DNA from 2 places in the Streptomyces sp. NBC_01341 genome. Region 1 is predicted to be linked to the other one. Evidence: riboswitches for the same ligand, from Rfam matches in the RefSeq annotation. Region 1 holds a riboswitch; the other holds the start of a gene.
The links. A riboswitch is a leader RNA that binds a small molecule or an ion and turns the genes downstream of it on or off. The one in region 1 is predicted to bind glycine.

Region 1 (15,860 bases):
CGCTCCTGGAGACCCTTGGCCCGCGCGGTGCGGATGTAGTCCTCGCCCATCGTCTCCAGCATCCCGGCCCGCGTGAGCCGGGCGTACAGCGCGGAGTACAGCAGGGCGAGCGTGCACCAGGGAAGGACCAGGGCGCCCGCCCACTCGACGGGGTTCTGGGTGAACGGGACGTACTCGCCGTTGCCGAACACCGCCAGGACCACGAGGCCGGTGAAGAACATGGGCAGGGAGACACCGGCGAGTGCGACGCCCATGGAGAGGCGGTCGAAGAACGATCCCCGCTTCAGGGCGGAGACCACACCGGCGGCGACACCGGAGACGACCCAGATGACGGCCGCACCGACGGCCATGGACAGCGTGACCGGGATGCGGTCGATGAGCTGAGGCCAGATCTCGGTGTGGGTCTTGAAGGAGTAGCCGAAGCACGGGGCATGGCAGGTGACCGGGTCGGGACCGAACTGGTATTCGGCGCCGACGACGATGCCCTTGATGAAGTGCCAGTACTGCAGGTACAGGGGCTGGTCGAGCCCCAGGTTCTTCTTGACCGCGGCGATGACGTCGGGGTCAGGGCTCTTCCCGACGTACTGGGCGGCCATCGAGTCGAGGGTCTGCCCACCGAGGCGGGGGACCAGGAAGAAGATCGCGAACGTGACTGCGCTGACCACCAGCAGCAGCAACACCGCGGCGAATACGCGTCGGATGATGTACGCAGCCACAGCCGTGCGGCGCCGGGCGGGCGAGCGGGTTGACACCCGCCGGCCCGGCGCCTTCACCTGCCTTTCAAATGATGCTGTCGATGAACAGGTGTTACTTCTTGGTCGAGGTCATCAGCACGTAGTCGTACATGCCGAGGTACGCGTCCGTGACCGTGACGTTCGCCGCGGAGTCCGGGCGGTACAGCAGGTTCTTGCGGTAGACGAGCGGAACGACCGAGGCGTTCTCCATGACCTTCTGGTCGACCTCGCCCCAGGCGGCGTTGCGCGCCGTGGTGTCGACGGTGCCGATGCCCTTGACGAGGGCCTCGTTGACGGCCTTGTCGTTGAGCTCCATCAGGTTCGTGCCACCGGACGGCTTGATGGCCGTACCGTTCACGATCTGGTCGAGGAAGCCGAAGCCGGTCGGCCAGTCGGCGCCCCACTGCATCATCATCATGCCCGCGTTGTTCTTGTGCACCCAGGCCGGGACACCCGCGAAGTCGGTGAAGTACTTGTCCGAGGGGAACTGCTTGATCTCGGCGGTGATGCCGATCGCCTTCAGGCTGCCCTGGAGCTGGGTGGCCGCGGTGATCTCGTCAGGACGGTCGGAGCGCGCCGTGAGCGTGGTCTTGAAGCCCTTGGGCTGACCGCACTTGGTCAGCGCTTCCTTGGCCTTGGCCGCGTCGCCCTTGTGGCCCTCGGTCGGGTACAGGTCGAACTTCTTGTAGCCGGCGACGGTCGGGGGGATGACCGTGGTGGCCGGGTCGCCCTTGACCGAGCCGCCGATCGAGTCGATCAGGCTCTGCTTGTCGACCGCGTACTGGACGGCCTTGCGGCACTCGACGTTGTCGAACGGCTTCACGTTGACGTTCAGCGCCATGTACTGCAGCACGCCGGCGTACGGGTTGTCCGTCTTCGCCTTCTCGGCGGCCTTCACGAGGACCTTGGGCTGCGTCTTGGACTGCAGACCGGTGCCCGCGATGTCAGCGGTGGTGACGTCGTTGAGCAGGTGGTCGTCGACCGTGGTGGGGTTGACGTTGAGCTTGAGCTCGATCTTGTCCGGCAGGGCCTTGCGGATCGGGTCCGTCTTCGGGTCCCACTCCGGGTTGCGGACGAGCGTCGCGCCCTTGCTCTCGTCGTACGCCGAGAACTTGTACGGACCCGAGGAGACGATCTTCTGGACGTAGCTGGCGCCCTTGTCGGCCTTCTGCGGGACCGGGGCGGTCTGCGAGAAGGCGGCGAGGTAGTCCATGTCCGCGAACGGCTTGTTCAGCTTGAAGACGATCGTGTAGTCGTCCGGGGTCTCGATGGACTTGAGGCCCTCGGGCGACTTGTCCTTGTACGGACCCTTGTACTTGTCGCCGCCGTCGAGGTACGCCTTGAAGTAGGTCGGACCGTTGGACAGGGCCTCCGGCGCGAAGTTCGAGCGCTCGACGGCGTACTTGACGTCCTTCGAGGTGATCTCCGTGCCGTCCTCGAACTTCACGCCCTTGCGGATCGTGTAGGTCCAGGACTTGGCGTCCGCGCTGGCCTTGCCGAGACCGGTGGCGAGGTCCGGGACGATCTCCAGGCTCTCCTTGCCGGCGGCCGGCTTGAAGGTGACCAGGGAACGGCCGTACAGGCGGGAGAAGTTCTGCACCCAGCCGTAGTACGTGTTGCCCGGGTCCAGGGAGTCGGGACCGCTCGAGTGCTCGAAGGTGACCGTCCCCCCCTTCTTGTCGGTCTTGTTGACGATCGACGTCAGGGCGGCATCGGCCTTGCCCCCGCCGCTGCCCCCCGCTCCGTCTGTGTCCGTGTCACTGCCGCTGCAGGCAGACGCGCCGAGCGCGACCGCCACGGCAACGGCGATGGCCGAAGCTGTCTTTCTGTTTCTCATGCTGAGGAAAGCCCCCTCGATCGAACGGTGCGGCATGGCCGCGATTACTTGCCACGAGGGTCGAGTGCGTCACGCAGCCCGTCCCCCAGCAGATTGAAGGCCAGCACGGTGATGAAGATCGCCATGCCGGGGATGACCATGAACATCGGGTCGACCTCGTAGAGATCGACCGCCTGGGTCAGCATTCCGCCCCAGGAAGCCTGCGGCGGCGCGATACCGACGCCGAGGAAGCTGAGGGATGCCTCGAAGAGGATGTTCGTGGGGATCAGGAGTGTCGCGTAGACCAGGATCGGCGCGATCAGGTTCGGCAGCAGTTCGCGGAAGAGGATGAAGGGACCGCGGGCGCCGAGCGACTTCGCGGCCTCGACGAACTCCCGCTCGCGGAGCGACAGGGTCTGGGCGCGGACGATGCGGCCGATGTAGGGCCAGCTGAAGAAGCCGATGACGAAGATCAGAACCGCGATCCGCAGCGTGAGCCCCTGCAGCCCGAACGCCTCTCCCTGCAGGGAGGCCGAGATGGAGATCGCGAAGAGCAGCAGCGGGAACGCCAGGAAGGTGTCCATCAGCCGGCTGATGAAGCTGTCCACCCAGCCGCCGTAGAAGCCCGCGACGACGCCCATGACGACACCGATCACGACCGAGAGCAGCGTGGAACCGACGGCGACCACCAGCGAGACCCAGGAGCCCTCGAGGATGCGCGCCAGGATGTCGCGGCCCGTCTGCGGCTCGACCCCGAACGGGTGGTCCCAGCTGATACCGCCGAAGTCCCCCTTGGGCGCCAGCAGTACGGGGTCGACCAGGCTCTGGTTGAAGGCGTCGGGATCGAGCCCGAGGAGCGCCTGGAGCGGCTTGGACAGCAGGGCGGTGAGGATCAGCAGCACGACAACGATGCCACCGGCCATAGCGGCCTTGTCCCGCTTGAAGCGGGTCCAGGCGATCCGGCCGAGCGAACGGCCCTCGATCTGCTTGCGCGGGGCGCCTTCCAGCACCGCTTCGGGCTGCACATCCGCCCTGGTGGTCTCGATAGGTGCCGTCATTGCGGTGGAGACCCCTCTCGGCCGACGGTGGCCGGCCCATGACCGCCGCTGTAGCGGCTCGTACAAAACGTGACACACGTGATCGCACACCCCCGAACTGACCCTGTTTGAAAGAGGGATGCGCGGGGCAGGGAACACCTGCTGTGTGGAGTCTGAGGTGCCTTCGCGATCACCCGCCAGACCTGACGGGGAATGTTTGCTCAAACGTGATGCTGTCCAGAGGCTTCCGTTATCCGGACAGCTGTGCTGCGTGAGCGGACCTCTCGGCCACTAATCCGCTATAGCGGACATGCCACCCCAAGCACGTTGATGTGCTCACCAATTGACCGTCGGCCGCGCCGGGCCGACGCCCCGTCAGTACGCCTGCGGGGCCGGGCCGGGGGCGGGTGGGTAGCCGTAACCCGTGCCGGGCGCCGGCGCGTGCGCCTCGCGGTCGTAGAAGGGCCGGGAGTTGGCGCGGAGCCACATCGCGACCGGGTCGTACTCGTCGGACATCGAGACCGTGGAGACGGGCAGGCCGTCGGGGACCACGCCGATCGACTGCTGCATCATCGCGCGCACGGCGTCCACGGACGGACGGCCGGTGTCGTAGAGGTCGAGCCCGATCGCCAGGTACGGGACACCCAGCGCCGGCTGCACCCAGGCCCGCCGCAGTGCGCGGACGGCGGGGGTGCGGTGGGCGTTCTGCGACAGCAGGGCGTAGAACTGCGGGATCTCGATGGCCGGTTCGGAGAGCCGCAGCGGGCCCGCCGGCATGCGGTCGAGTCCGGTCGCGATGCGGCGCAGGTCGAGCCAGGGGATGCCGACGCCGCCGCCGGGGGCGTGCGGGTTGAGCCAGATGCCCCAGCGGTCCGGGAAGAGGGAGCGGGCGATGTCGCGGCCGGTCGTGACCTCGTGGGCCCTGCTCCAGCCGCTGGCGGAGAGTTCCTGGGCGGAGGTCACGCAGGGGGCGTAACCGAGGCCGTCGACCTCCATGTTGCCGTACTGCGCGTCGGGGGAGCCCGCGGTGCCGTGCCAGAGCAGCATCCAGACCTGCCCGCCGGTCAGGGACCTCAAGAGCTCCTCGTACGTGTCGAGGCGCCCGGGGGTCACTTGGCGCAGCATGTGCTCGACCTCTCCCCGAGCTCTCGACTCCTCCCCCACTCTCGGCTTCGCTTGAGCAGGGGATACCCCATCGGCCGCCCCCATGCCCGACGCACTCACCCTGGGTCCCGCCCCTCTTCGATCCGCTGTTCCGCCGCCCGTGTGCTCCGCGGGGCCGTGCCGCCGCTCCCGGGCGCACCGGCCCCGCCATCAAACCAGCTTATGCGCCGCCCCCGACACCGCCTCGATGCCACATGGCGGAGCGTCACTTCGCTCTCAGTACGCCTCGCGCACATAGAACGGGCGCACCTTGTCCAGCATCCAGTCGCCCACCGGGTCCCGCGCCACGTCGAGCAGGACGAGACTGACCGGCCAGGGCACCTGGACGCGGCCGAGGGCCCGGCCGAGCGCGTCCATCGGGGCGCTCTGCCCCGCGTCGTCGAGGACGGCGGCCTCGACGCCGACGAACAGGACGGGGCTGTCGCCCTCGATGCTGGCCAGCGCGCGGCGGGCGGTGCTCACCACACCCGTCGCCCGGAACTCCTCGGACACCGCGGCCAGGAAGTCGACCGGGTCCTCCTTCCAGTCCGGCTCGTACAGCCGCACCCGGCCTCCGCTCGCGGAGCCGTCCAGCGGGGTGCGGCCGGCCCGGCAGAGCTCCGCGACGGCGGGTGGCGGCAGCGGCATGCCGACCACTCCCCCGGGGTTCACCGCGATACCGACCTGCGGGGGCAGTCCGCGGGCGAAGTCGCGTGCGGGCGCGACCGTGAAGGAGAGGTGCGATCCGACGCACTGGAGGAACTGCGCCTCGGAACTGAACACGGGGACGTACGCGGCGCCGTCGATGTCGACGGTCGGCAGGTCGAGATCGGCGCTGCCGGGCCCGCCGCCGTTCGGCAGGGGCACCCAGATGTGACTGCGGCCGAGCACCTCGACCAGCCGGCCGCCGGCTCCGGGTATGCCGATGGAGGCGCCGAGCACTTCTTCGAGCTCGTTGGCCGGCCATCCGTTCGTCTGAAGGGGCGCGGCCTGGGCCGGAATGTCCACGGTGTCTGTGTCCTTTTCTCGCCATGCTGTGCGGCAGAAACCTTAGACCGGGTCGGGCCCCGGATACAGGGCCGCAGACGGGAGGGGCGGCCGGACCCGGCACGTCGTCCGCATTCCGGACGACCAGCCGGTCCGCCGCGGACTGTGCGTATGCGAACGGTGACACCCCGGCCGGGCGTCCCCGCGCGGCGGCTACTGCTGCGGAGGCCGGGCCTCCGGGAAGGAGATCCGGCCGACGGCCCCCGCGGACTCCCGGTCGAGCAGCACCGCCGAGGCGCACCCGGGCGGCAGCAGACCGCTCTCGGTGTCGCGCAGGAGCCGTCCCACGGCGCGCCGGTGCCGGGCGAAGGCGTATCCGGAGACCCCGCGCCCGCGCTCCCGCTGCCCCTGCCGCGCCACCCCGGGGGCGACGTCGAGCAGCACGAGGTGGAGGTGGCGGCCCCGGCGCCGGGCCTCACGCGCGAGCCAGCGGCGTACCCAGGCCTGCGTGCCGCAGTCGTGCACGACCACGGACGCCCCCGAGCGCAGGGTCCGCCACAGGCCGGCGTAGTGCGCGGCGCGCACCAGAGGGCGGTAGAGCGCGTACGGGAGTAATCCGGGCAGGGCCTCCGCCCAGCTGTCCCTGGTGTCCTGGGAGTCGATGGCGTGTTCCTCGACCGCACGCCGGATCAGCGTCGACTTACCGCTGCCGGGCAGCCCCGAGACCACCACCACGTCCCCCGCGGCGAAGTCCAGGGCGCGCGGGCCCCGCCCCTTCCCGTCCCGCAGATCCCGGACCACCGGTGCGGGCCCGCCCGTCAGTTCCCTGGCCGGCGCGCCCGGCTGCTGGGGCATGACCTCGTGCGTGACCCCCGCGGTCGTCGCGTAGCGCTGCAACCTCATCGCCGTCCCCCTGCCGATTCACCCACTGACCTGCCCAAGAAGTGTAAAGAAAAGGTAATGCGGCACAACCGGTCCGGACCGTACGTGTCGCGGCTGTCCGGCTCCGGACACCCGCACGGACCTGGACGCCCCACTCTCTCCCAATGCGTGCGATGATGACCCCGCCAATTGCATACCGGCCGTTTGAATCCGCGCGGGAGAGTCCCGGTCACCGTGTGCGCCGGGCGCCGAAGGAGCAAGTTCCTCCCTTGAATCTCTCAGGCCCCGTACCGCGTGGATGAGGCAGATCTGAAAAGCGGGCCGCTGCGCGGCCCCACCCAAGGTGCAAGCCGAACCCGAAGGGGACGACCCTTCAGGACCCCTTCGGGGGGTCTCGGCGAACCTCTCAGGTTCCGATGACAGATGGGGAGGGATCAACCCTCTGTCGTCATGCCCTGGAGCCATGTCCATGAGCACTGCCCCGAGCGCCGCCCCCCGTCTCACCGCCCTCGACGCCCTGCACCGGTCGCTGGGCGCCACCATGACCGACTTCGCGGGCTGGGACATGCCGCTGCGGTACGCCAGCGAGCGCGACGAGCACAACGCCGTGCGCACCCGGGCGGGCCTGTTCGACCTGTCGCACATGGGCGAGATCACCGTCACCGGCCCGCAGGCCTCGGCCTTCCTGGCCTACGCGCTGGTCGGCAACATCGCCACCGTCGGCGTGGGCCGGGCCCGCTACACCATGATCGTCGCGGCGGACGGCGGGATCCTGGACGACCTGATCGTCTACCGCCTGGCCGACACCGAGTTCATGGTCGTCGCCAACGCAGGCAACGCCCAGCTGGTCCTGGACACCCTCACCGAGCGCGCGGCCGGCTTCGAGACCGAGGTGCGGGACGACCGCGAGGCGTACGCGCTGCTCGCCGTACAGGGACCCGACTCCCCCGCCGTACTGAAGTCGGTCACGGACGCCGACCTGGACGGACTGAAGTACTACGCGGGCCTGCCGGGCACGGTCGCGGGCGTCCCGGCGCTCATCGCCCGTACCGGCTACACGGGCGAGGACGGCTTCGAGCTCTTCGTCGCCCCCGAGCACGCCGAGCAGCTGTGGACGGCCCTCACCGAGGCCGGCGCTCCGTACGGCCTGATTCCCTGCGGGCTCTCCTGCCGCGACACGCTCCGCCTGGAGGCGGGCATGCCGCTGTACGGGCACGAGCTCACCACCGCACTGACCCCCTTCGACGCGGGCCTCGGTCGTGTGGTGAAGTTCGAGAAGGAGGGCGACTTCGTCGGCCGTGAGGCGCTGTCCGCCGCTGCCGCCCGCGCGGAGGCAGCCCCGCCCCGCAAGCTCGTGGGCCTGATCGCCGAGGGCCGCCGGGTGCCCCGCGCGGGCTTCTCCGTCGTGGCCGGCGGGGAGGTCGTCGGCGAGGTCACGTCCGGTGCGCCTTCGCCCACCCTGGGCAAGCCGATCGCCATGGCCTACGTGGACGCGGCGTACGCCGAGCCCGGCACCGAGGGCGTCGGCGTCGACATCCGGGGCACGCACGAGCCGTACGAGGTCGTGGCACTGCCGTTCTACAAGCGCCGCGCGTGACACGGCCTCGCCGCACCGCGTGACGCATTCGTGTCTCACACCGTAAGACCACCGTTCATCAGCACTCCCCCGCGTACAGGAGAATTCAGGTCATGAGCAACCCCCAGCAGCTGCGGTACAGCAAGGAGCACGAGTGGCTGTCGGCCGTCGAGGACGGCGTCGCCACGGTCGGTATCACCGAGCACGCGGCCAACGCGCTCGGTGACGTCGTCTTCGCCCAGCTCCCGGAGGTCGGTGACACGGTGACCGCGGGCGAGACCTGCGGTGAGCTGGAGTCGACCAAGTCGGTCAGCGACCTGTACTCGCCGGTGACCGGCGAGGTGACCGCGGCCAACCAGGAGGTCGTGGACGACCCGTCGCTGGTGAACTCCGCCCCCTTCGAGGGCGGCTGGCTGTTCAAGGTGCGCGTCGCGGAGGAGCCGAACGACCTTCTCTCCGCCGACGAGTACACCGCGTTCTCCGGCAACTGAGACCCCAAGGGACCCACATGTCGCTTCTCAACTCCTCCCTCCACGAGCTGGACCCGGACGTCGCCGCCGCCGTCGATGCCGAGCTCCACCGCCAGCAGTCCACCCTCGAGATGATCGCCTCGGAGAACTTCGCTCCGGCCGCCGTCATGGAGGCGCAGGGCTCGGTCCTCACCAACAAGTACGCCGAGGGCTACCCGGGCCGCCGCTACTACGGTGGCTGCGAGCACGTCGACGTGGTCGAGCAGATCGCGATCGACCGCATCAAGGCGCTCTTCGGCGCCGAGGCCGCGAACGTCCAGCCGCACTCGGGTGCGCAGGCCAACGCCGCCGCGATGTTCGCGCTGCTGAAGCCGGGCGACACGATCATGGGTCTCAACCTGGCCCACGGCGGTCACCTGACCCACGGCATGAAGATCAACTTCTCCGGCAAGCTCTACAACGTGGTCCCGTACCACGTCGACGACACCGGTGTCGTGGACATGGCCGAGGTCGAGCGCCTCGCCAAGGAGTCCAAGCCGAAGCTCATCGTGGCCGGCTGGTCCGCCTACCCCCGCCAGCTGGACTTCGCCGCCTTCCGCCGCATCGCGGACGAGGTCGGCGCGTACCTGATGGTCGACATGGCGCACTTCGCGGGCCTGGTCGCCGCCGGTCTGCACCCCAACCCGGTGCCGCACGCCCACGTCGTCACGACCACCACGCACAAGACCCTCGGCGGTCCGCGCGGTGGCGTCATCCTGTCGACGCAGGAGCTCGCCAAGAAGATCAACTCGGCGGTCTTCCCCGGTCAGCAGGGTGGCCCGCTGGAGCACGTGATCGCGGCCAAGGCCGTCTCCTTCAAGGTCGCGGCGACCGAGGAGTTCAAGGAGCGCCAGCAGCGCACCCTGGACGGCGCCCGCATCCTGGCCGAGCGCCTGGTGCAGCCGGACGTCACCGAGGTGGGCGTCAGCGTCCTCTCCGGGGGCACGGACGTGCACCTGGTCCTGGTCGACCTGCGCAACTCCGAGCTCGACGGCCAGCAGGCCGAGGACCGGCTCCACGAGCTGGGCATCACGGTCAACCGCAACGCCATCCCGAACGACCCGCGGCCCCCGATGGTCACCTCGGGCCTGCGGATCGGCACCCCTGCGCTGGCCACCCGCGGTTTCCGGGCCGAGGACTTCACCGAGGTGGCGGAGATCATCGCCGCCGCGCTCAAGCCCGCCTACGACGCCGAGAGCCTCAAGGCGCGGGTGACCGCCCTCGCGGAGAAGTTCCCGCTGTACGCCGGCCTCAAGTAGGCCACCCGCAATTTGCACGCAGGGTGGGGGCACCACGCACACTGAAGAGTGAGCGCGGTGCCCCCACCCTTGTCCCCGCGCTCTTCGTGCCCACAGGCCCGTCCCGCACCACCCGGCAGACAACGGCGTCCGCCAGACCCCTTAGGAGTACTCCCGTGGCCATCTCGGTCTTCGACCTCTTCTCGGTCGGCATCGGCCCGTCCAGCTCCCACACGGTCGGCCCTATGCGCGCGGCGCGCATGTTCGCCCGCCGCCTCAAGAACGAGGGCCTGCTGGCCCACACCGCGTCGATACGTGCCGAGCTGTACGGCTCGCTCGGCGCCACCGGGCACGGCCACGGCACCCCGAAGGCCGTCCTGCTCGGCCTGGAGGGCGAGTCGCCCCGCACGGTCGACGTCGAGGGCGCCGACGCCCGCGTCGAGGAGATCCGCGCCTCGGGGCGCATCAACCTGCTGGGCATGCACGACATCCCCTTCGACGCGGACGAGCAGCTGGTCCTCCACCGCCGCAAGGCGCTGCCCTACCACGCGAACGGGATGACGGTCTTCGCGTACGACCGCGAGGGGGCTCCGCTCCTGGAGAAGACGTACTACTCGGTGGGCGGCGGTTTCGTCGTCGACGAGGACGCCGTGGCGGGCCAGGACCCGATCGTCCCGGAGGACACGGTCCTCAAGCACCCGTTCCGCACCGGCGACGAGCTGCTGCGGCTCGCCCGGGAGACCGGACTGTCGATCTCCTCGCTCATGCTGGAGAACGAGAAGGCCTGGCGGACGGAGGACGAGATCCGAGCCGGCCTGCTGGAGATCTGGCGCGTCATGCAGGCGTGCGTCACGCGCGGCATGTCCCGGGAGGGCATCCTGCCCGGCGGCCTGAAGGTACGCCGCCGCGCCGCGAACTCCGCCCGGCAGCTGCGTGCCGAGGGTGATCCGCAGGAGCACGCGATGGAGTGGATCACCCTCTACGCGATGGCCGTCAACGAGGAGAACGCCGCCGGTGGCCGTGTCGTCACCGCCCCGACCAACGGCGCCGCGGGCATCATCCCGGCCGTCCTGCACTACTACATGAACTTCGCGGCGGGCGGCTGCACCGAGGCCGAGAAGGACGACAGCGTGGTCCGCTTCCTGCTGGCCGCGGGCGCCATCGGCATGCTGTTCAAGGAGAACGCCTCGATCTCGGGGGCCGAGGTCGGCTGCCAGGGCGAGGTCGGCTCCGCCTGCTCCATGGCGGCCGGCGCCCTGGCCGAGGTTCTGGGCGGCTCCCCCGAGCAGGTGGAGAACGCCGCGGAGATCGGCATGGAGCACAACCTGGGCCTGACCTGCGACCCCGTCGGCGGTCTCGTCCAGATCCCCTGCATCGAGCGCAACGGCATGGCTGCGGTCAAGGCGGTCACGGCGGCGAAGATGGCACTGCGCGGCGACGGCAGCCACATGGTCTCCCTGGACAAGGTCATCAAGACCATGAAGGAGACGGGGGCGGACATGAGCGTCAAGTACAAGGAGACCGCCCGCGGCGGACTCGCGGTGAACATCATCGAGTGCTAGGCAGATGGGCCCTGACCAGCGCGTTCGCATCTTTCAGCGCTGTCAGGGCCTTCCCTGCTTACCCGGCGAAAAGTCCCTGGAATCTCCCTGGGACAGACATGAAAGTCCCTGAAAAGTCCCTGGGATGTCCCCCACTCTGTGACGATCCCGCCGGCCCTCCGGCTGATCGGACACGACGGAACCGCTTGCGTAGGTCCTAAGGGTAGGGTCTACCACTGGCCGTCACGGGCCTTGACCCCGAATCCTGAACACGGCTTATGCGGCTTGTGCCAGCGTAGTTGGTGTGAGGTGGAAGGCGTTCTCGAAGGCGATCGGTGATCGTTGTCCGAGGCGGGAGTGTCGGCGTCGGGTGTTGTAGCGGTGGAGCCATCTGAAGGCGTCGAGTCGCGCCTCACGCTCGTCTGGCCAGCTCTTTCGTCCCTGCAAGGTCTCGCGTTTGAAGGTCGCGTTGAAGGATTCGGCGAGTGCGTTGTCCGCGCTGGAACCGACCGCGCTCATGCTTTGCCGAACCCCTGCTGACCTGCATGCTTCGGCGAATGCTCTGCTCGTGTACTGGGCTCCGTGGTCGGTGTGCATGATCGATCCGGCGAGGCTGCCGCGGGTGCGGATCGCCGCGGCCAGGGCGTCGGTGACGAGGTCCGCGCGCATGTGGTCGGCGATCGCCCAGCCGGCCAGACGGCGCGAGGCGAGGTCGATGACGGTCGCCAGGTAGCAGAACTTCCCGCCGTCGATGGGCAGGTAGGTGATGTCGCCGACGTACTTCGTGTTCGGCCTGTCCGCTGTGAAGTCGCGGCCGATCAGGTCCGGGGCCTTGGCCGCAGCCTGATCTGGGACGGTGGTGCGGTGCCGGCGGCGAAGGCGGACTCCTTCGATCCCGGACACCCTCATGATCCTGGCGACCCGCTTGCGGTTGACCGCCTCACCGTTCTCCTCGCGAAGCTCGGCAGTGATCCTGGGGGCGCCGTAAGTGCCGTCCGATTCCTGATGCACCGCCCGTATCCGGGCCGCCAGGCGGGCATCAGCCGCCCGCCTGGCGGCCCGGTCGGCGGCCGTCCGTTGCCAGTAGTAGAAGCTCGAGCGGCTGACTCCGAGGATGCTGCACAGCCGCTTCACGCCGTGACGGCGCTGGAGGTCGGCGACACACTGGAAGCGGTTCACCAGCGCGTCTCCCCGGCGAAATACTTCGCCGCTTTGCGCAGGATCTCCCGTTCCTCCTCCAGCTCACGGACCTTCTTCCGCAAGGCTGCGTTCTCCACTTCCAGCGGGGCCGGCGGCTGAGAGGGTTCCTGCGTCCGCCGTCCCCGAGGACGGCTTACTCCGGCTGCCCGAACCCAGTTCCGCAACGTCTCCGGGTTGATCCCCAGATCGGCGGCGACCGACCTGATCGTCGCTTCGGGCCGCGACTCGTACAGCGCGACCGCGTCCGCCTTGAACTGCGGCGGGTAGTTCTTCATCACCACGAGATGTCCGTTCTCAGATCCGCAGGATCCAGTGTCTCGTGTGTCCAACATCAGGGGTCAAGGCCCCACCTCTTCATCCGGCTGCGCCAGTTCCACCATCACCAGGCAGGACGATCAACCTCCGCCATGCGTTTCTCGACGGCTGGCGCCAGCCGAACGCTTCCTCATGCCCCTTTCCGCGAGACCGGCAGCTCCAGAATGCTGGCGCTCTCACGATCGGATTGGCGGTGATCCGGGGGCAGGGTGCTTTAGGCGGCCAAGCCTCTGCCGCACTATCGTAGCAAGGCCCGGAAGGACCGGGCGGCCAAATTACGGCTCATCCGAGCGTTTCACCGAAGCTATTCGGAAACTCTTCCCTTGCTCACCTCGCCTCGACGCTTGATCATGTCGCGCGAAATCCTCTCAAGGACCGCGTCGGCATCAGGGTCATCGAACCCCATCCGCCCGGTTTGACGGTTATACCTATTGACCAGAACTTGCGGCCACGGCGAGGCAAGTCCACTGATCCTTGCATATTCACCCATCTCGGACTCCGTCGGAGTCTTGACATGCTGGAGATCAATCAAAAGGTCCGGAACTGTGAAGAACTGCGGCAGGTGGAAGTACCGATCGTGACGCCCGAGAATAATTCGCCTGCTTTCTGCGCGCAAGTCACTGGAATTCTTTTTCAGCTTCATACGACGCCCCTTCTCTTCCGGATTCCATCCGCCCCGCGGAGGTATAGCCTTTTCGATACTCCTCCATTCCGGCTCAATCACGCTCCAGGCGCGAAACGGGTCAACCTCAAGAAGAGGAGATGCGGCCACCAAAAGATGCCTGTCCGCCTTTCCATTGGCAAGGTCACATCCAGGCGTGAGCTGCACCCAATAACGCTGCGTATCCGCATGCAACAGAAGGTCACCCGTGTCAAAATTATCCCCAATGGGGGGGATCACGTAAATCCGAGACGGATGCCAATTACTAGGCAATTCCAGCGCACGCCCCACAGGGCCGCGCAGGCGATCCTCTCCATCGAGAGACAGGGTCAATTCCAGTGACCGCGTCAGACGAGCGGTTAGGAATGTGATCTTCTCCTCAGCATCGTAGTTTCCCAGCGAGGCCCACTGCTTTGAGATATCCCAGAGATACTCTCGGGTCACCTCGCGAACATGGTCTGCAAGGCCCCTGACAGCAATAGGCAATCCGCTGTCGAACGCCGCCTTCACAGCATTGATCAAAACGTCGGTGTGCTCCTCTTTGCCCACGACCTGGACGACGGGCGGCTGGGCCAGCGGCTCGACCCGCTCCGTGTATGCGGTGTAAAAGACGACTGGCACAAACCGCGTGGACTTCAAGTTGTCCAGAATCAGCTCGCCAGCGTCGTCCCTTCCCTCGTCGTCACGCACATCCAGAATTACGACATCGACAGTCTGCGCACTCAACACCTCCTCCGCTTGGGAGAATTCAGCGACCGGGATCACTCGCGGTGCGCGGCCATATGCAACATCCGACCGACGAAGCTGATCCTCTACATCCTTTCGGAAGTCCTCGTTATCCTCCACGATGACAACAGTCCACTCAGGACTGGGCTCAGGGAACGCGATAGTCAGATCCGGAATGTCCGGCTCCACGTCATCGTCGTTCCCGCCGTCCACGGCGTAATCAACTTCGGTTACGCCCTCCCCGGCTACACCATCTGCGATTGCACTCACACTCGTCTCCTAAAGGTCACCTGGAAAGCTGCTCCGCCAAGCCGACTGTCCACAAGATCAAGCACCCCACCGTAGGCGTCAGCGACACGCTCACCCACGATTGCCAGCCCGAGGCCTCCACCATTCGGTTTGCTGGAATAATAGGGCTCGAAGATGAGGTCACGAATCTCGGCCGGCACCCCGGGTCCACTGTCATCGATCACCAATGCCAAGGCCCCGTCTTCCAGTCTCTCCACTTTAAGCTCCACATACCGCGAACCCCTCGGGACCTGCTGAATCCAATAGAGAGAGTTGTCGAGCAAGTTAATAACGACTTCTTGCAGCTCGGCGGGATCAAGGGTGACGATCTCATCGACACCAGTTACTGTGACATCAGCACCGACCTTTGCGGCACGGCTTGCAAGAACGTCGACGGCCGAATTGACTGTCTCCAGCATGCTGACTTTCTTGGGCCGACCCCGGCGACGCCCTCCAAAGGGCGCAATGCGCTTGAACAGCTGGGCCAAGTAATCCGCTTGTTTATCGGCCGTACTAACGAGGCCGACGGCCTCGTCACGAAGCTCGCAAGCGTCAGCGTCGGCCAGCAACCGCCCCGCATCCCGGGTAACCCGGCGAATCCGCCCGACAGAGGACTGTCCATCATGCACAACCTCGTCAACGAGTCTGCCGAGCGTAGCGAGCCTCTGATAGCGGGCAAGCACCTCGCGAACGTGCTCCACGCCCGCGTTGATCCTGCGCTCTGCGTTGGCGACTACAGCTGCCAGCGCGCGGTCGTTGGGGTGCGATTTGCGAACGGCTTCTGCGACATCGGTGATATCAATTTCGTCAAATAGGCCGCGCCCCCGGGGCTCCTCAGTCTCACGAGTCCGTTTCCGCTGCTTGAGCCGAGCGCTTTCGAGTTCCGCGATGATCTCCGTGACCGCATCCCGCAAGCCGTCATAGGCGGGGCCCTGGAGCAGCCCCTCACGGTTTGTCTGGTCGCGTAGATCGGGGTTTTCATCTGCCGAGATACTGACAGTTCCGATTATCTGTGAGTTACTCAGACGCATCCGGGGGTTGTTTACGCGTCGGGCATCGAGCGTGAGCCAATCGTCACCACGTTCCCCGAATGGCAGAACCCGGAACCCATCGCGGTAAACGCTCACTCCAGCCCGCTGATCGAGCAGATCACGGAACTGCTTAGTTGACAGATTGAGTCCACCGTCGGCAGTCAACTGTGAGATTG
Region 2 (15,860 bases), 4.0 Mb from region 1:
GACAAGGTCTTCGTGGTGTCGTTCCTGTCGAACGTCGTGGTGGCGGCCCTCATCGTCTTCCTCGGCGACAAACTGGGCGTCGGCGCGCAGCTCTCCACCGGTGTGGTGGTCGTGCTCGGCATCCGTATCTTCTCCAACGCCGCGGCGATCCGCCGCCATGTCTTCCGGGCTTGAGGCCGATGAGCAGCGAACAGCACCCGAGCAGCGAGGAACCGCCCGGCGCGCTCCCGCCGGAGGCGCCCGAGCCTTCGCCGTCGGCGCCGTCGGCTCCGGCCGAGGGGGTCTCCGGCCGTCAGCGGCTGAGGGCGGGGCTCTGGCCGCCCAGAGTGAGCAGGGCCCAACTCATCGTCGCCCTCCTGCTGTTCGTCCTTGGCCTGGGTCTCGCGATCCAGGTCCGGTCGAACAGCGACAACAGCGCCCTGCGGGGCGCCCGCCAGGAGGACCTGGTCCGCATTCTCGACGAGCTCGACAACCGCACGCAGCGCCTGGAGGACGAGAAGCAGCGCCTCGACGACCAGCGCACGGAGCTGGAGAACAGCTCCGACCAGGCGGAGGAGGCGCGTAAGCAGACCCTCGAGAAGGAGCGCCAGCTCGGTATCCTGGCCGGTACGGTCGCGGCGCACGGCCCCGGGATCACGCTGACCATCAGCGACCCGAGCGGTGCGGTCGAGCCCGACATGCTTCTCGACACCATCCAGGAACTGCGCGCCGCGGGTGCCGAGGCCATCGAGATCAACGGTGTCCGGGTGGTCGCCAACACGTACTTCTCCGGTGACGGGGGAGACCTGAAGGTCGACGGCCGCAAGATCGAGGCTCCGTACGAGTTCAAGGTCATCGGCAAGCCGCAGGACCTCGAGCCCGCCCTCAACATCCCCGGCGGTGTGGTGCAGACGCTGGAGAAGGAGCAGGCCACGGCGGAGGTGGCCCGCGCCGAGGACATCGTCGTCGATGCCTTGCGTCCGGCGAAGCAGCCTGATTACGCTCGGTCGTCGTCCCGGTGAGGACGTGGTGCACAGTGGTGGAAGGACATGGGTACGAGGTTGCGGGGGGTCGGCGCAACGGATCGGTGGCCCGTGGTGGAAACTGTCGGGTGGACACGGACGTTGTGAAGATGTCCGGGTCGGCAGGTGTGTTCGTTCAGGGTTCGTCCTGCCCCACGGGCGGGTCTATTTCGGTCAAGGGGAAACGCCCGTGAAGTTGTTTGCGAAGTTGTTCGGAAAGAGCGCCCGCGAGGACAGCGGCAGTGCTGCCCGCCACCGCGCCCCGCGCCAGGGCCAGGGGGCCGAGGAGCAGGGCACGGAGCGCCCGCTCTTCCGCGATGAGATGCCGGGTTCCCCCGGCGGGTCCGGCGCGTCGTCCGGCGGCACCGCCGGTGCAGGACGCATAGGCTTCGGGGGCCCGTCAGCCGGCGGAGGGCTGGTCTGTCCGAGGTGCGGGCACGGCAATGCCGAGGCCGGCCGTTTCTGCTCCAACTGCGGTGCGCCGCTGAGGGGCGGGATTCCCGAGCGCGCCTCGGAGACGACGTCCACGATCTCGATCTCCGGCATCGAGGCGTACGAGGCCGAGGCGACGGGCCAGACGGTCCTTCCCTCGCTCTCGCCGGAGGCCCAGGCCGCGGTCGACGCCCTGCCCGCCGGATCCGCGCTCCTGGTGGTCCGGCGAGGCCCCAACTCGGGCAGCCGCTTCCTGCTGGACGGTGACCTGACGACGGCCGGCCGGCACCCGCAGGGTGACATCTTCCTGGACGACGTGACCGTGTCGCGGCGCCATGTGGAGTTCCACAGGAATCCGGACGGTAGTTTCACCGTGGGCGACGTCGGCAGCCTCAACGGCACCTACGTCAACCGTGAGCGCATCGATTCCGTCGCGCTGTCCAACGGCGACGAAGTCCAGATCGGGAAGTACCGACTGGTCTTCTACGCGAGCCAGCGCGGCGTGTGACCCTTCCCCGGACCCAGTCCGGGGGGACCCCCAGGAAGGTCCATGCTGCGAACACCGACAGGCGGTGCCGGTCACGGCACCGCCGCCGCGGTCGAGCGCGCGATGAGCATCGGCACGGTGCTCCTCCAGCTGCGCGACGAGTTCCCCGAAGTCACCATCTCCAAGATCCGCTTCCTGGAGGCGGAAGGGCTCGTCGAGCCGGAGCGGACACCATCGGGCTACCGGAAGTTCAGTTCCGCCGACGTCGAGCGGCTGGCCCAGGTCCTGCGGATGCAGCGGGACCACTATCTGCCGCTCAAGGTCATCCGGGAGCACCTGGACGCCCTGGAGCGCGGTGAGCAGGCCACTCTGCCCTCCGGCGCAGGCCCGGGTGAGCCCGGCGACCCTCCGTGGGACCAGGACGCCGGACGGGCCACCGCCTCCCGCGTCGGACGGCCCGAGCTCCTGGCGGCAGCCGAGATCAGCGAGGAGCAGCTCGTCGAGTGGGAGGCGTACGGCCTCGTCGTCCCGGCCGCGGGGGGCAGCTACGACGCCGAAGCGGTGACGGTCGCCAGGCTGGTGGCGGATCTGGGCCGTTTCGGCCTGGAACCCCGGCATCTGCGGGCCGTGAAGGCCGCGGCCGAGCGTGAGGCCGGTCTGGTCGAACAGGTGGTCGCGCCCTTGCGCCGGCACAGGAATCCGCAGACCAGGGCCCACGCGGAGGCCACCGCGAGGGAGCTCGCGGATCTCTCCGTCCGGCTCCACGCCGCGCTCGTGCAGACGGCCCTGAAAGCCGGGTTCCGCTGAGCCCGGAGGAGCCCGACTATCCAAACATGGCGAGCACGTCCTAGGGTTGCTGTGTGAACGAGCTCGACGTTGTGGGTGTCCGGGTGGAAATGCCCTCCAACCAACCGATCGTGCTCCTGCGTGAAGTGGGAGGCGACCGGTACCTCCCTATTTGGATCGGCCCTGGGGAAGCGACCGCGATCGCCTTCGCCCAGCAGGGCATGGCTCCGGCCAGGCCGCTGACCCATGATCTCTTCAAGGATGTGCTCGAGGCCGTCGGCCAGGAGCTCACCGAGGTCCGGATCACGGACCTGCGTGAAGGGGTCTTCTACGCGGAGCTTGTCTTTGCCAGCGGTGTCGAGGTGAGCGCGCGGCCTTCCGACGCCATAGCGCTCGCGCTGCGCACCGGCACGCCGATCTACGGCAGTGACGGTGTGCTGGACGACGCCGGCATCGCCATTCCCGACGAGCAGGAGGACGAGGTGGAGAAGTTCCGCGAGTTCCTCGACCAGATCTCGCCGGAGGACTTCGGTACCAACAGCCAGTGACCGTGCGACAGCGGCCGGAATCAGCGCATCCGACAAGCCGTTCCCGCGAATCAGTCACGGGAAACCACCCTCAGGGTGATTATCACTCGGCGTGCCGAGTGTGGCGATCGTTGACGCACCCCTGGTGACTGCCTACCTTCGAGATGGCAGGTCAAGGACGGAGGTCGGCGTGAGAAGCAGCGGCGACGGTACGGCTGAGGGTGGGCCGTACCGGCAGCACGGCAGTGCGGCCGGCCACTCCATCAGACAGCCGGTTCAGCCGGCGGTGGTGGCAGCGGACGGTGTGGCAGTGGCAGGGGACATCGGCTATCGGGGGCCCACAGCGTGCGCGGCGGCCGGGATCACCTACCGACAGCTCGACTACTGGGCGCGCACGGGGCTGGTGGAACCGAGCGTCCGTCCGGCGTACGGCTCGGGGACGCAGCGCCTCTACAGTTTCAGGGACGTCGTACTCCTCAAGATCGTCAAGCGGTTCCTGGACACCGGTGTGGCGCTCCAGAACATCCGCACGACCGTCCAGCATCTGCGGGCCCGCGGGTTCACGGACCTCGAGCGCATGACCCTCATGAGCGACGGCGCGACGGTCTACGAGTGCTCCTCGCCGGACGAGGTCGTCAGCCTCCTCCAGGGGGGACAGGGGGTCTTCGGTATCGCCGTCGGTGTCGTGTGGCGTGACGTGGACGTGGCGCTCTCGCAGCTTCACGGTGAGCGCATCGACACCGGCGAGACGCTGGTCGGCAACAACCCGGCCGATGAACTGGCCCGGCGGCGCAACCGCGCGGGCTGACAAGGCACCTCCCCCGACCGCCCCGCACGTGCCGTGCGGGGCGGTTGTCAGTGGCGTAGGGCAGCATCGGTTCCTGTGAGACCCGTGCCCACCATCCTGCATCTGGACATGGATGCCTTCTACGCCTCTGCGGAGCAGGCGGCGAAGCCCAGCCTGCGCGGCAAGCCGGTGGTGGTGGGCGGCCTCGGCATGCGCGGCGTCGTCGCCACCGCGTCCTACGAGGCCCGGCGCCTGGGAGTGCACTCCGCGATGCCGACGGCGCAGGCCAGACGGCTGGCCCCCAACGCGGCGTACCTCGTCCCGCGCTTCTCGCTGTACAGGACCGTCAGTGACCAGGTGATGGAACTGCTCGGCCGGCTCTCACCGCTCGTCGAGCCGCTCAGCCTCGACGAGGCCTTCGTCGACCTGGAGGCCGGTGGCGTCGCCGACGACTCCGCCTCGGCCCGGGCCCTCGGCGTACAGCTGCGCACGGTCATCAGGGCGGTCACCGGACTCAGCGGATCCGTCGGCCTGGCCGGGTCCAAGATGCTGGCCAAGATCGCCTCGGAGGAGGCGAAGCCCGACGGTCTGATGCTGATCGAACCGGGCACCGAGCGCGAGCTTCTCGCGCCGAAGTCGGTGCGGATCCTGCCCGGTGTGGGGCCCGCCACCGGTGACCACCTGCGGCGCGCCGGGATGACGGTCGTCCAGGACCTCGCGGAGGCCGGTGAGGCGGAGCTCGTGCGTCTGCTGGGCAAGGCACACGGGGTCGCGCTCCATCGCATGGCACAGGGCTTCGACGACCGGCCGGTCGTCGCGGAGCGCGACGCGAAGTCCGTGTCGGTCGAGGACACCTTCGATGTGGACCTGCACGACCGTGTACGGGTCAGGACCGAGGTGGAACGTCTGGCGGACCGTTGTGTGCGACGGCTGCGGGGCGCGGGACGGTCAGGACGGACCGTCGTGCTCAAGGTGCGCCGCTACGACTTCTCGACGCTCACCAGGTCCGAGACCCTGCGTGGCCCCACCGACGACCCCGGGGTGGTCCGGGAGGCCGCCGCGAGGCTCCTGGAGGCCGTGGACACCACCGGCGGCGTGCGCCTCCTCGGGGTCGGTGTCACGGGGCTCGCAGACTTCACGCAGGAAGACCTGTTCGCTCAGGCCGCCGAGGCGGAGCAGGCCGAGGTGTCCGCCGCGGCGGACACCGACGCGGCGGAACCCGTCGTCACCACCGAGGAGGCGGCCCTCGACAGCACCGCACTGCTGTCCGGCCGCCGTTGGTCCGCCGGACACGACGTACGTCACGAGGTCCACGGACACGGCTGGGTTCAGGGCAGCGGTGTCGGGCGGGTCACCGTGCGGTTCGAGGAACCGTGGACGGCGCCGGGAAGGGTGCGCACGTTCCGCGTCGACGACCCGGAGCTCCACCCGGCCGATCCGCTTCCTCTGGTGCGTGACCCGGTGGACTACTCCTCCTGGCCGGCCAGCTTCCCGAAGTCGCGGTCCCTCTCCGGGGCGGACGGGGCGGACGGGGCGGGCGGAACGGAGTCCAGCCCGTAGTGGCGGTAGAGCTGCAGCTCCTGCTCGGGTGAGAGGTGGCGGCCCACCCCGAAGTCCGGCGCGTCCTTGATCAGCGCCCGGTCGAAGGGGATCACCAGGGTGCCGTCGACGAACTCGCTCGGCTCCAGCGGGACGAACGCGTCCCGGGTGAACAGGCCGGTGCGCACCGCCGCCCACTCGGGTACGCCCGTCGCGTCGTCGAGATAGACCTCGTCCACGGTTCCGATCTTGGCCCCCAGGCGGTCGAAGGCCTTGCGGCCGATCAGGCTGCGCGGATCGATGTCGGTCTGCACGGTGCCTCCCACTGCTCGCAACTGCGTCGGGGTGGTCGCGACTGCTCCACAGGCACTACACAAGGCCAGATCCGTGGCATCGGCCACTCGAGACGGGCATCGCCCGGCCCGCTGGTAGGCTGGAACACGGCTGCTGACCCCGCGCGGGAGAGTCCTTCGGAGCGATCCGGAGGCGCCGAAGGAGCAACTCCTCCCCGGAATCTCTCAGGCCCCCGTACCGCACGGACGAGGCCACTCTGGAAAGCAGGACGGAGTCCGTACGGCACACGCCGCGACGGGCACCGCCCTCACCGACGGTGAAAGCCGGCGTGCCGCAGGCGTGCCGGTGAAGCTCTCAGGTCGAGATGACAGAGGGGGAGGCCGTTCGGGCAGCCACGCCGTGGCGCCCCTCGCAGGTCGTGACAGACCAGGAGGCCTCCATCATGACCCCCCGTCGCACTCCGCTCTCCCAGCTGGAGCAGGGCATCCCCTTCGAGCAGCGTCACATCGGGCCCGATGCCGAGGCCCAGGCGAAGATGCTGGCCCAGGTCGGCTACGGCTCCCTCGACGAGCTCACCGCCGCCGCGGTGCCCGACGTGATCCGGAGCGCCGAGGCCCTGGACCTTCCCTCGGCGCGCACCGAGGCCGAGGTCCTGGCCGAGCTGCGAAGCCTCGCGGACCGTAACCAGGTGCTCACCCCGATGATCGGGCTCGGCTACTACGGCACGTTCACCCCGCCGGTCATCCTGCGGAACGTCATGGAGAACCCTGCCTGGTACACGGCCTACACGCCGTACCAGCCGGAGATCTCCCAGGGCCGGCTGGAGGCCCTGCTGAACTTCCAGACGATGGTCGCCGACCTGACGGGGCTGCCTACCTCAGGTGCCTCGCTCCTGGACGAGGGGACGGCCGCCGCGGAAGCCATGGCCCTCGCGCGGCGCGTCGGCAAGGTGAAGAACGGTGTCTTCCTGGTCGACGCCGACACCCTGCCGCAGACCGTCGCCGTGATCGAGACCCGCGCCGAGCCGACCGGCGTCGAGGTGGTCGTCGCCGACCTCTCGGCCGGTATCCCGGCCGAGATCGCCGAGCGGGGCGTGTTCGGTGTGCTGCTCCAGTACCCGGGCGCATCCGGTGCGGTGCGGGACATCAAGCCCGTCATCGACCAGGCGCACGAGTTCGGGGCGATCGTCTCCGTCGCCGCGGACCTGCTGGCGCTGACCCTCCTGACGTCGCCCGGCGAACTGGGCGCCGACATCGCGGTGGGCACCACGCAGCGCTTCGGCGTCCCCATGGGCTTCGGCGGACCGCACGCGGGCTTCATGGCCGTACGCGAGAAGTTCGCCCGCAGCCTGCCGGGCCGCCTGGTCGGTGTCTCCGTCGACGCGGACGGCAACAAGGCCTACCGCCTGGCCCTGCAGACGCGCGAGCAGCACATCCGCCGTGAGAAGGCCACCAGCAACATCTGCACCGCCCAGGTGCTGCTGGCGGTCATGGCCGGCATGTACGCCGTCTACCACGGTCCTGACGGCCTGCGCACGATCGCGCGGCGCACGCACCGCTTGGCCGCCATCCTGGCCGGCGGACTGCGTGCCTCCGGGATCGACGTCGTGCACGACGCGTACTTCGACACCCTCACCGTCCGCGTCCCCGGCGCGGCGGCCGATGTCGTCACCGCCGCGCGCGGCCGCGGCGTGAACCTGCGCCTCGTCGACGGCGACCACGTCTCCGTCGCGTGTGACGAGACCACCACCCGCAGCGCGCTCTCCGCGGTCTGGGCCGCCTTCGGGGCGGAAGGCGACATCGAGGCGCTGGACGCCTCGGAGCCCGACGCGCTTCCCGAGTCCGGGCTGCGCACCGACGCCGTCCTCACCCACCCGGTCTTCCACCAGCACCGCTCCGAGACGGCGATGCTGCGCTACCTGCGCAAGCTCGCCGACCGCGACTACGCGCTGGACCGCGGCATGATCCCGCTGGGCTCCTGCACCATGAAGCTCAACGCGACTGCCGAGATGGAGTCGATCACCTGGCCCGAGTTCGGTGCGCTGCATCCGTTCGCACCGGCCGAGCAGGCGCAGGGCTTCCTCACGCTCATCCGTGAGCTGGAGGAGCGCCTTGCCGAGGTCACCGGCTACGACGCCGTCTCGATCCAGCCGAACGCCGGCTCGCAGGGCGAGTTCGCCGGTCTGCTGGCCGTGCGCGCCTACCACCGCGCCAACGGGGACCACGGACGTACGGTCTGTCTGATCCCGTCCTCGGCGCACGGCACCAACGCGGCGAGCGCCGTGATGGCCGGCATGAAGGTCGTCGTGGTGAAGACCGCCGACGACGGCGAGGTCGACATCGCGGACCTCCGGGACAAGATCGCCAAGCACCGCGACGAGCTCGCCGTCCTCATGATCACCTACCCCTCCACGCACGGTGTTTTCGAGGAGCACGTCGCCGACATCTGCGGCGAGGTGCACGACGCGGGCGGCCAGGTCTACGTGGACGGCGCCAACCTCAACGCCCTGGTCGGTCTCGCCAAGCCGGGCCACTTCGGCGGCGACGTGTCCCACCTCAACCTGCACAAGACGTTCTGCATCCCGCACGGCGGCGGCGGCCCGGGCGTCGGCCCGGTCGGCGTGCGCGCCCACCTGGCGCCGTACCTCCCCAACCACCCGCTGCAGCCCGCCGCGGGCCCGGAGACGGGTGTCGGACCGATCTCGGCCGCCCCGTGGGGCTCCGCCGGCATCCTGCCCATCTCGTGGGCTTACGTACGCCTGATGGGGGGCGAGGGGCTGAAGCGTGCGACGCAGGTCGCCGTACTCGCGGCCAACTACATCGCCAAGCGGCTGGAGCCGCACTTCCCGATCCTGTACAACGGCCCGGCCGGACTGGTCGCGCACGAGTGCATCGTCGACCTGCGGCCCATCTCCAAGGCGACCGGCGTCAGCATCGACGACGTGGCCAAGCGGCTGATCGACTACGGCTTCCACTCGCCGACCATGTCGTTCCCGGTGGCCGGGACCCTGATGATCGAGCCCACCGAGAGCGAGGACCTCGCGGAGCTCGACCGTTTCTGCGACACGATGATCGCCATCCGTGGCGAGATCGAGAAGGTCGCCGACGGTACCTGGAGCGGCGAGGACAACCCTCTGAGCAACGCCCCGCACACCGCGGCCGCGCTCGGCGGCGAGTGGGCGCACGCCTACAGCCGCGAGGAGGCGGTCTTCCCGGCAGGCGTCACGCCTTCGGACAAGTACTGGCCGCCGGTGCGCCGGATCGACGGTGCCTTCGGTGACCGCAATCTGGTCTGCTCCTGCCCGCCCCTGGACGCGTACGACCAGTAGGCACGCGGACGCGCGTCGGGGCCGGTTCGGAGACTCCTCCGGGCCGGCCCCCGTGTTTCCCCGGCCGCGGTCAGGCGGCCTTCATCACCTGACCGCTTTTCAGCGGCCGGTGAGGTGCGATGATCTGGCCGTCCGGGAGCAGCTCGCCGGTGTCCTCGAAGAGCAGGACGCCGTTGCACAGCAGGCTCCAGCCCTGTTCCGGGTGGTGGGCCATCAGGCGTGCCGCCTCCCGGTCGTTGGAGTCGGCGGTCGGGCAGGGTGGCTGGTGCTGGCACATGGATGGGTTCTTTCGCTGCGTCGATTCGAGTGTGCTGCGGCTGGACGAGGTGTTCATGGCCGTCCCCGTATCAAGTCGGTCCGTTCCCAGTGTTGCCCTACGGGCGTCGATCCGCAGGGATTTCGCGGCAGCTGCTGTTCTCCTCCCATGACGCATCACCCGGCCGGACGGTTCAATCCAACTGCACTGTCCGTTCGGATGGTTCGGGGTGACCCGGCCGGACTAGTCCGGCCGGGTACACGTGTGCCCCCGCCGAATGGTCGGCGGGGGCGTGACGACGAGGATCAGGCCGGCGTGCCGAGCAGACCGGGGAGCGGAGCCGGGGTGACACGCAGGGTCATGACCGGCAGCAGGTCGGCGACCCGGTGCGGACGGTGGGGCGTGATGCCCGGAGGCGCGGGAGCCAGGGGCACCAGGACGTCGTTCGGTGCGAGTGCTCCGGCGCCCGCGTCGTCCTCGGTGTCGCGGTGGAGCCACAGCGTGAGCATGTACAGCTCGGGGATCGAGAGCAGGCGCGGCTGGTAGTGCGTCGTCGACGACTCCGCCTGGCGTACGGCGATTTCGGTGGAGACGATGTACGGGCCCTCGAAGAAGTGCGAGAAGGTCCAGCCGTCGGCGGTCAGCATGGTGTCCGCGGCGGCGACGGCGCGTTCCTTGCCCCGGATGAGGAACCGCCAGCCCGCGAGGCGGGTGAGGGGTGCTGCCTCGTGCGGCGCGATCCGGTCCAGCACGTGCACGGGGAGCGGGAGTTCGGGGCTCATCGATCCCTGGACGGACCGGAGGGCGGGCGTGTGGGCTTCTCGGACGGCGGTGGGAGAACCGAGTGCCGCGAGAACGCTGCGCAGTGCGGGCGCGGGAGCCGGTGAAACATGCAGCGGCATAGTGGGTCGCCTCTCACTTCGGAGACACGGTGGTGCGTGGGCGGGTGCAGACGGCGCTGTCGGCGTGCAACGGGGCCAGAGGAAGGCCGGTGACGGGCGGACTGGCCGATGCGTCAACTCTCTGCCTCGTCCGCAGAGTTTATACGACAAATGTTCACACGATGTTTCGGCTAGCCTTCCCGCGCATTGCGCGCAAGGCGGATTCGAGCCTTTGAATTGCGGAGTTCCTGTGGATTCAGTCCGGTCCGGACGTCTGCCGCCAGGTATTTTCCCTCCACGGCGGTAGGCTGAAACCCGTCGGTGTTTCCACTTGCGGCGCAACACCGCACGCTGCATATGCCTCATGCCGACGGAATGTGCCTCCGGTCTCAGTCGACACACTACTGGGAGTCCGCGGGCCGCGGGGGCGTTACGGATCATCTCGGCGGGGCATTATCGATCCTGATACGAGCGGCCTGTGCCGTGGGCCGCCCACTCGAGGAGGGACCCTTCGATGGGCGAGAAGATCGTGGCGGGAGCCTTCGCCCCGTCCGATCGGCAGGCGTACCGCGAGAAGCTCGTCCAGTGCCTGAGCGGGCTGGAGAGGCTCCTGTCGGAGCGACGGTTCGACCGGCCCCGGAATCTCATGGGGCTGGAGATCGAACTGAATCTCGCGGGTTCCGACGGCATGCCGAGGATGCGGAATGCTGAGGTGCTCCAACGCATCGCGAGCCGGGATTTCCAGACGGAACTGGGGATGTTCAATCTGGAAGTGAACATTCTTCCGCACCGGTTGAGCGGCCGGGTATTCGATCAGCTCGCCGAGGAGTTGCGCACCGGACTCGCCTATGCGCATCGCAAGGCGGCCGAGGTCGACGCGGGGATCGTGATGATCGGCATCCTGCCCACACTCGGACGGGACGACGTGGTGTCCGCGAACCTCTCGGACGTCGATCGCTACACCCTGCTCAACGATCAAATGGCCGCGGCCCGCGGAGAGGATTTCGTCCTCGATATCGAAGGCGTCGAACGGCTGGTCTCCACCTCCGCCTCCATCGCCCCCGAATCGGCCTGCACATCGGTGCAGTTGCACCTGCAGGTGACACCGGACCGCTTCTCCGACGTCTGGAACGCCGCGCAGGCCATCGCGTCCGTGCAGATCGCCCTCGGCGCCAACTCCCCGTTCCTCTTCGGCAAGGAGTTGTGGCGCGAGTCGAGGCCGCCGCTGTTCCAGCAGGCCACGGACGTGCGCCCGCCCGAGCTCAGGAACCAGGGGGTACGGCCCCGCACCTGGTTCGGGGAGCGCTGGATCGACTCGGCGTACGCGCTCTTCGAGGAGAACGTGCGCTACTACCCGCCCCTGCTGCCGATCTGCGAGGACGAGGAGCCGCTGCGGGTCCTCGACCAGGGCGGGGTTCCTGCCCTGGGCGAGCTCGTCCTCCACAACGGCACGGTCTACCGGTGGAACCGGCCGGTCTACGGACTGGCCGACGGCGTCCCGCACCTCAGGGTGGAGAACCGGGTCCTGCCCGCGGGGCCGACCGTCACCGACGTCATCGCCAACGCCGCGTTCTACTACGGGCTCGTGCGCGCGCTCGCCGACGAGTCCCGGCCGGTGTGGACCAGGCTGTCCTTCGAGGCGGCCGAGGAGAACTTCGACGCGGCCTGCCGCCACGGCATCGACGCCGAACTGCTGTGGCCCCGCCCGGGCCGTTCGGGAGGTGTGGCGAAGGTGCCCGCCGTCAAGCTCGTCCGGGACGAACTGCTGCCGCTCGCCGCTGCCGGGCTCGACGCCTGGAACATCGAGCCCTCCGACCGGGACCGCTACCTCGGTGTGATCGAGGAGCGCTGCCGGCTCCGCGTGAACGGTGCCTCGTGGCAGGTCGACACCTACCACCGCGCGCTGGAGGCCGGTCTCGAACGGGAGGGCGCCCTCGCGGCCATGACCCGGCGCTACGGCGAGCTGATGCAGGTCGGCGAACCGGTCCACACCTGGCCCGTCGGCTTTCCCGCCCCCTGAGGAGCGGGCCGCCCGGTGTCCCGCCACCGCCGCGCCGTCGGGCAAGCTAGGACGCACAACCGACGGCAGGCGTACAGGTAAGGCGGGTCGCGTGACTGCAACCATTCCCCGGGAGGAGGCGTCCCCGCGGATCCTGAGGTCGGAGACCCTGCTCGTGCTGGCTCTCTCGCTCGGGGCCAGCGGCGTCTCCGCCCTGATCAGCTTCGTCGGGTCGCTGACGAAGCCCGGGGGCCTCAAGGACCAGGCCGCGACGCTGAACGGGTCGTACGCCCCCGGACGTCCCTGGCTCGACCTCGCCTGGCAGTTGTTCGGCATCGCGACCGCGCTGGTACCGGTCGCCCTGGTGGCCCACCTCCTCCTGCGCGAGGGAGCCGGTCTGCGGACCCTCGGACTGGACCGCACCCGGCCCCGGCAGGATCTCGGCCGGGGCACTCTGGTCGCGGCCGCCATCGGCAGCGCCGGGCTGGCGTTCTATCTGGCGGCCCGCGCCGGGGGGTTCAACCTGACGGTCGTACCGGAGTCGCTGCCCGAGGTCTGGTGGAAGTTCCCCGTACTGATCCTCTCCGCCGTGCAGAACTCCCTCGTCGAGGAAGTCATCGTCGTCGGGTACCTCCTGCGCCGGCTCGGGCAGCTGGGATGGACACCGATGGCCGCGCTGGTGGCGAGCTCCGTGCTCCGCGGCTCCTACCACCTCTACCAGGGGATCGGCGGGTTCATCGGCAACGTGGTCATGGGCGTGGTCTTCGTGGTGCTGTACCGGCGGTGGGGACGGGTCGGACCGCTGATCGTCGCGCACGCGTTGCTCGACATCGGGGCTTTCGTCGGATACGCCCTGCTCGCGGGGAAGGTGGGCTGGCTGCCCACCCCCTGAGACGCGGCCCGGGTTCGTGTGCTCAGAGCGAGGTGAGCAGTTCGCCGTCGACGACCGTCACGGCGCTGCCGGTCAGCAGGGTGCGCCCACCCCGCAGTGAGGTGCGCACCAGGCCCGAGCGGGCGGACGCCTGCAGGCCGGTGAGGTCGTCACGGCCGAGCCTGGCCGACCAGAAGGGGGCCAGGGCGGTGTGCGCGCTGCCGGTCACCGGGTCCTCGTCGATCCCGACCCGCGGGAAGAAGCCGCGCGACACGAAGTCGTACGCGCCCGCCGCGTCGCCGGCTGCGGCGGTGGCGATGACACCGCGGCGGGAACACGCGGCGAGTGAGGCGAAGTCCGGGCGCAGGGCGCGTACGGCGGCCTCGTCGGCCAGCTCCACCAGGAGATCACCGACGTGTTCCCCCGTGTCGTGCACGGAGAGGGGGGACGCGCCGAGCGCTTCCACGAGTCCGGGGGGAACGGCGACGGGCGTCAGGGGCGCGGTGGGGAAGTCCAGGGTGAGGGAGCCGTCCTCGTGCGCGACAGTGCGAAGGATGCCTGAACGGCTCGCGAACCGCACGGTGCCGCTCGCGGTACCCGTCGTGTGCAGGACATGGGCCGCCGCCAGTGTCGCGTGTCCGCAGAGATCCACCTCGGTGGCCGGGGTGAACCAGCGCAGCGCCCAGTCGGCATCACCGCCGGGCGGCAGCGGGTGCGCGAAGGCGGTCTCCGAGAGATTGAGCTCGGAGGCGATCGACTGAAGGCGGGCCGACTCGGGGAACGGGCCCGCGTCGAGGAGGAGGACCCCGGCCGGGTTGCCGGCGAAGGGGCGGTCGGTGAAGGCGTCGACGATGCGGATCTTCATGCCGTCGACGGTAGGCGTGACGCCTCCGGGCGGTCCAAGGCCAATCAGGGATGTGCGGCCCGTCCGGGCCGGGCGGACATCCGGATTCTCCGGGGCCGACGGGATGACCGAACCGTGTCCGCGGCGACCGACCCCCGGCCCGGACAGCGGTGTCCGGTGCCGACGGGTGGCCTCCGCCTCCGGGTCAGCACGTCGACTCCGCGGTCACCGCGGGGCGTGACTCGTCTCAGTGAAGTTTGACCGTTCTCACTGAAGTTTGACCGGTCGCTGCTCTACGTTGCTCCTCCGCCGTGCGCCCTCGCCGGGCCTTGACCTGCGGTGACTCAGGCCGGATGCAGCACAGCCATGGCGATCTCACGCACGCGGTCCTGCGTGATCCCGGTGCGCTGTTCGACGGCGAGCGGGTGGTCGGTGGGCTCCAGCTCGATGAAGGGCCTCTCGCCAACCGGTCGGGTGTGGGCGTTGGTCTTCAAGTCGGTGGTGCTCTCGGAGTAGAGCGCGAGCTCCGTGCTGAGCCAGCCGAAGTACGGCTTCTCCGCCTCACGCCCCTCCGTATTCCACACGTCGAGGGCACGGGCAAAGTTGTCCTTGCTCAGGGAGACCCAGACGCCCCACGAGAAGACGTCCTCGCTGCCGATCACAGGTATCTCGATCAGGCCCCGGATGAAGAAGTGCTTGCCCTTGATCACGCACTGGTCGGACGACAGCATGCTGGCCTGATCGCTCTCGAAGCTGGAATCCCAGACATCAGGAGCCATGGTCGAGTAGCTCATGGGGAGCTCTGCGTGGTAGTCGCCGCAGCATGAGCACGTGAAACCGAGATCGTTAGACATGGCGCGAGACTAGCGACCGCATAGAGAGCGGGGCTGGCCCGGGTCACCAGCACCCGCTGGTCGCACGCCGGCGTCGTCGCCCAATCCCGGTTCGCTTGCCCCGTCTGGTCAAACTTCGATGAGACGAACAGGCCGCTCGTCAATCTTCGGTGAGACCGGTGAATCTTCGCTGAGACAGGACAGGGCGGCCGAGGTGATGGTTCTTGTCAGACGATAGTTCCCGATATATCGTTGAGTCATCGCGACAGATCAACGACAGAGTCGCGTGACACCGCACAGGAGAGGAGCGCAGTCATGCGTTCACATGGACATGAACACGGATGCGGCCCCGGGCGCCGAGGCGCCGGCAGGGGAGAATTCGACGGAGGCCGCCCCGCCTTCGGCCCCTTCGGCCCGCCCTTCGGTGGCGGGCCCTTCGGCGGCGGCGGCGGGCGTGGCCGGGGAGGCGGCCGGGGGAGGGCCAGGCGTGGTGACGTACGTGCGTCGATCCTGACGCTGCTCAAGGACCGTTCGATGCACGGGTACGAGATGATCCAGGAGATCGGTGAGCGCAGTGGAGGGGCCTGGCGGCCCAGTCCCGGCTCTGTGTACCCCACGCTCCAGCTGCTGGAGGACGAGGGTCTGATCGTCAGTGCGAGTGAGGGTGGCAAGAAGTTGTTCACCCTGACCGAGGCGGGCCGCACGGAGGCCGAGTCCGGCCCCGACGCACCCTGGGAGGAAGCCGGGCGCGGGGTCGACTGGGAGGGCGTGAACGAGATCCGGCAGGCCGGTTTCGGTCTGATGGAGGCGTTCGGCCAGGTCTGGAAGACCGGCTCCGCCGGCCAGCGGCAGAAGGCCCTGACCGTGATCGGCGACGCGCGGAAGAAGCTGTACCTGATCCTCGCCGACGAGGACTGAGTCATGAGGCTTCGCCGAACATCCGAGAGGGGCCCCGTCCGTGGGGCCCCTTGTGCGTCCCGGTGGCGGGAAATGCT

Region 2: linked by a shared signal. The riboswitch ahead of gcvP (aminomethyl-transferring glycine dehydrogenase) and the one ahead of gcvT (glycine cleavage system aminomethyltransferase GcvT) in region 1 are both predicted to bind glycine.

Annotation. Positions count from the first base shown of each region.
Region 1 covers NZ_CP108364.1:2,281,584-2,297,443, forward strand. Annotated here, with positions in the region: gene OG206_RS09685 (ABC transporter permease) at 1-716, opposite strand, end outside; gene OG206_RS09690 (ABC transporter substrate-binding protein) at 808-2,571, opposite strand; gene OG206_RS09695 (ABC transporter permease) at 2,616-3,608, opposite strand; gene OG206_RS09700 (enhanced serine sensitivity protein SseB C-terminal domain-containing protein) at 3,963-4,712, opposite strand; gene OG206_RS09705 (enhanced serine sensitivity protein SseB) at 4,968-5,738, opposite strand; gene OG206_RS09710 (AAA family ATPase) at 5,931-6,620, opposite strand; glycine riboswitch at 6,805-6,902, shown strand; gene gcvT (glycine cleavage system aminomethyltransferase GcvT) at 7,069-8,196, shown strand; gene gcvH (glycine cleavage system protein GcvH) at 8,289-8,666, shown strand; gene glyA (serine hydroxymethyltransferase) at 8,684-9,943, shown strand; gene OG206_RS09730 (L-serine ammonia-lyase) at 10,099-11,484, shown strand; one part of gene OG206_RS09735 (IS3 family transposase) at 11,740-12,653, opposite strand; one part of gene OG206_RS09735 (IS3 family transposase) at 12,653-12,944, opposite strand; gene OG206_RS09740 (response regulator) at 13,283-14,635, opposite strand; gene OG206_RS09745 (sensor histidine kinase) at 14,632-15,860, opposite strand, start outside.
Region 2 covers NZ_CP108364.1:6,273,100-6,288,959, forward strand. Annotated here, with positions in the region: gene OG206_RS27670 (small basic family protein) at 1-174, shown strand, start outside; gene OG206_RS27675 (DUF881 domain-containing protein) at 180-1,001, shown strand; gene OG206_RS27680 (FHA domain-containing protein) at 1,192-1,941, shown strand; gene ftsR (transcriptional regulator FtsR) at 1,984-2,727, shown strand; gene OG206_RS27690 (bifunctional nuclease family protein) at 2,781-3,254, shown strand; gene OG206_RS27695 (MerR family transcriptional regulator) at 3,424-4,041, shown strand; gene OG206_RS27700 (DNA polymerase IV) at 4,117-5,580, shown strand; gene OG206_RS27705 (PRC-barrel domain-containing protein) at 5,487-5,873, opposite strand; glycine riboswitch at 6,008-6,103, shown strand; gene gcvP (aminomethyl-transferring glycine dehydrogenase) at 6,296-9,181, shown strand; gene OG206_RS27715 (DUF5999 family protein) at 9,252-9,458, opposite strand; gene OG206_RS27720 (hypothetical protein) at 9,743-10,339, opposite strand; gene OG206_RS27725 (glutamate-cysteine ligase family protein) at 10,833-12,338, shown strand; gene OG206_RS27730 (CPBP family intramembrane glutamic endopeptidase) at 12,430-13,209, shown strand; gene OG206_RS27735 (PhzF family phenazine biosynthesis protein) at 13,232-14,053, opposite strand; gene OG206_RS27740 (DUF2199 domain-containing protein) at 14,377-14,826, opposite strand; gene OG206_RS27745 (PadR family transcriptional regulator) at 15,181-15,783, shown strand.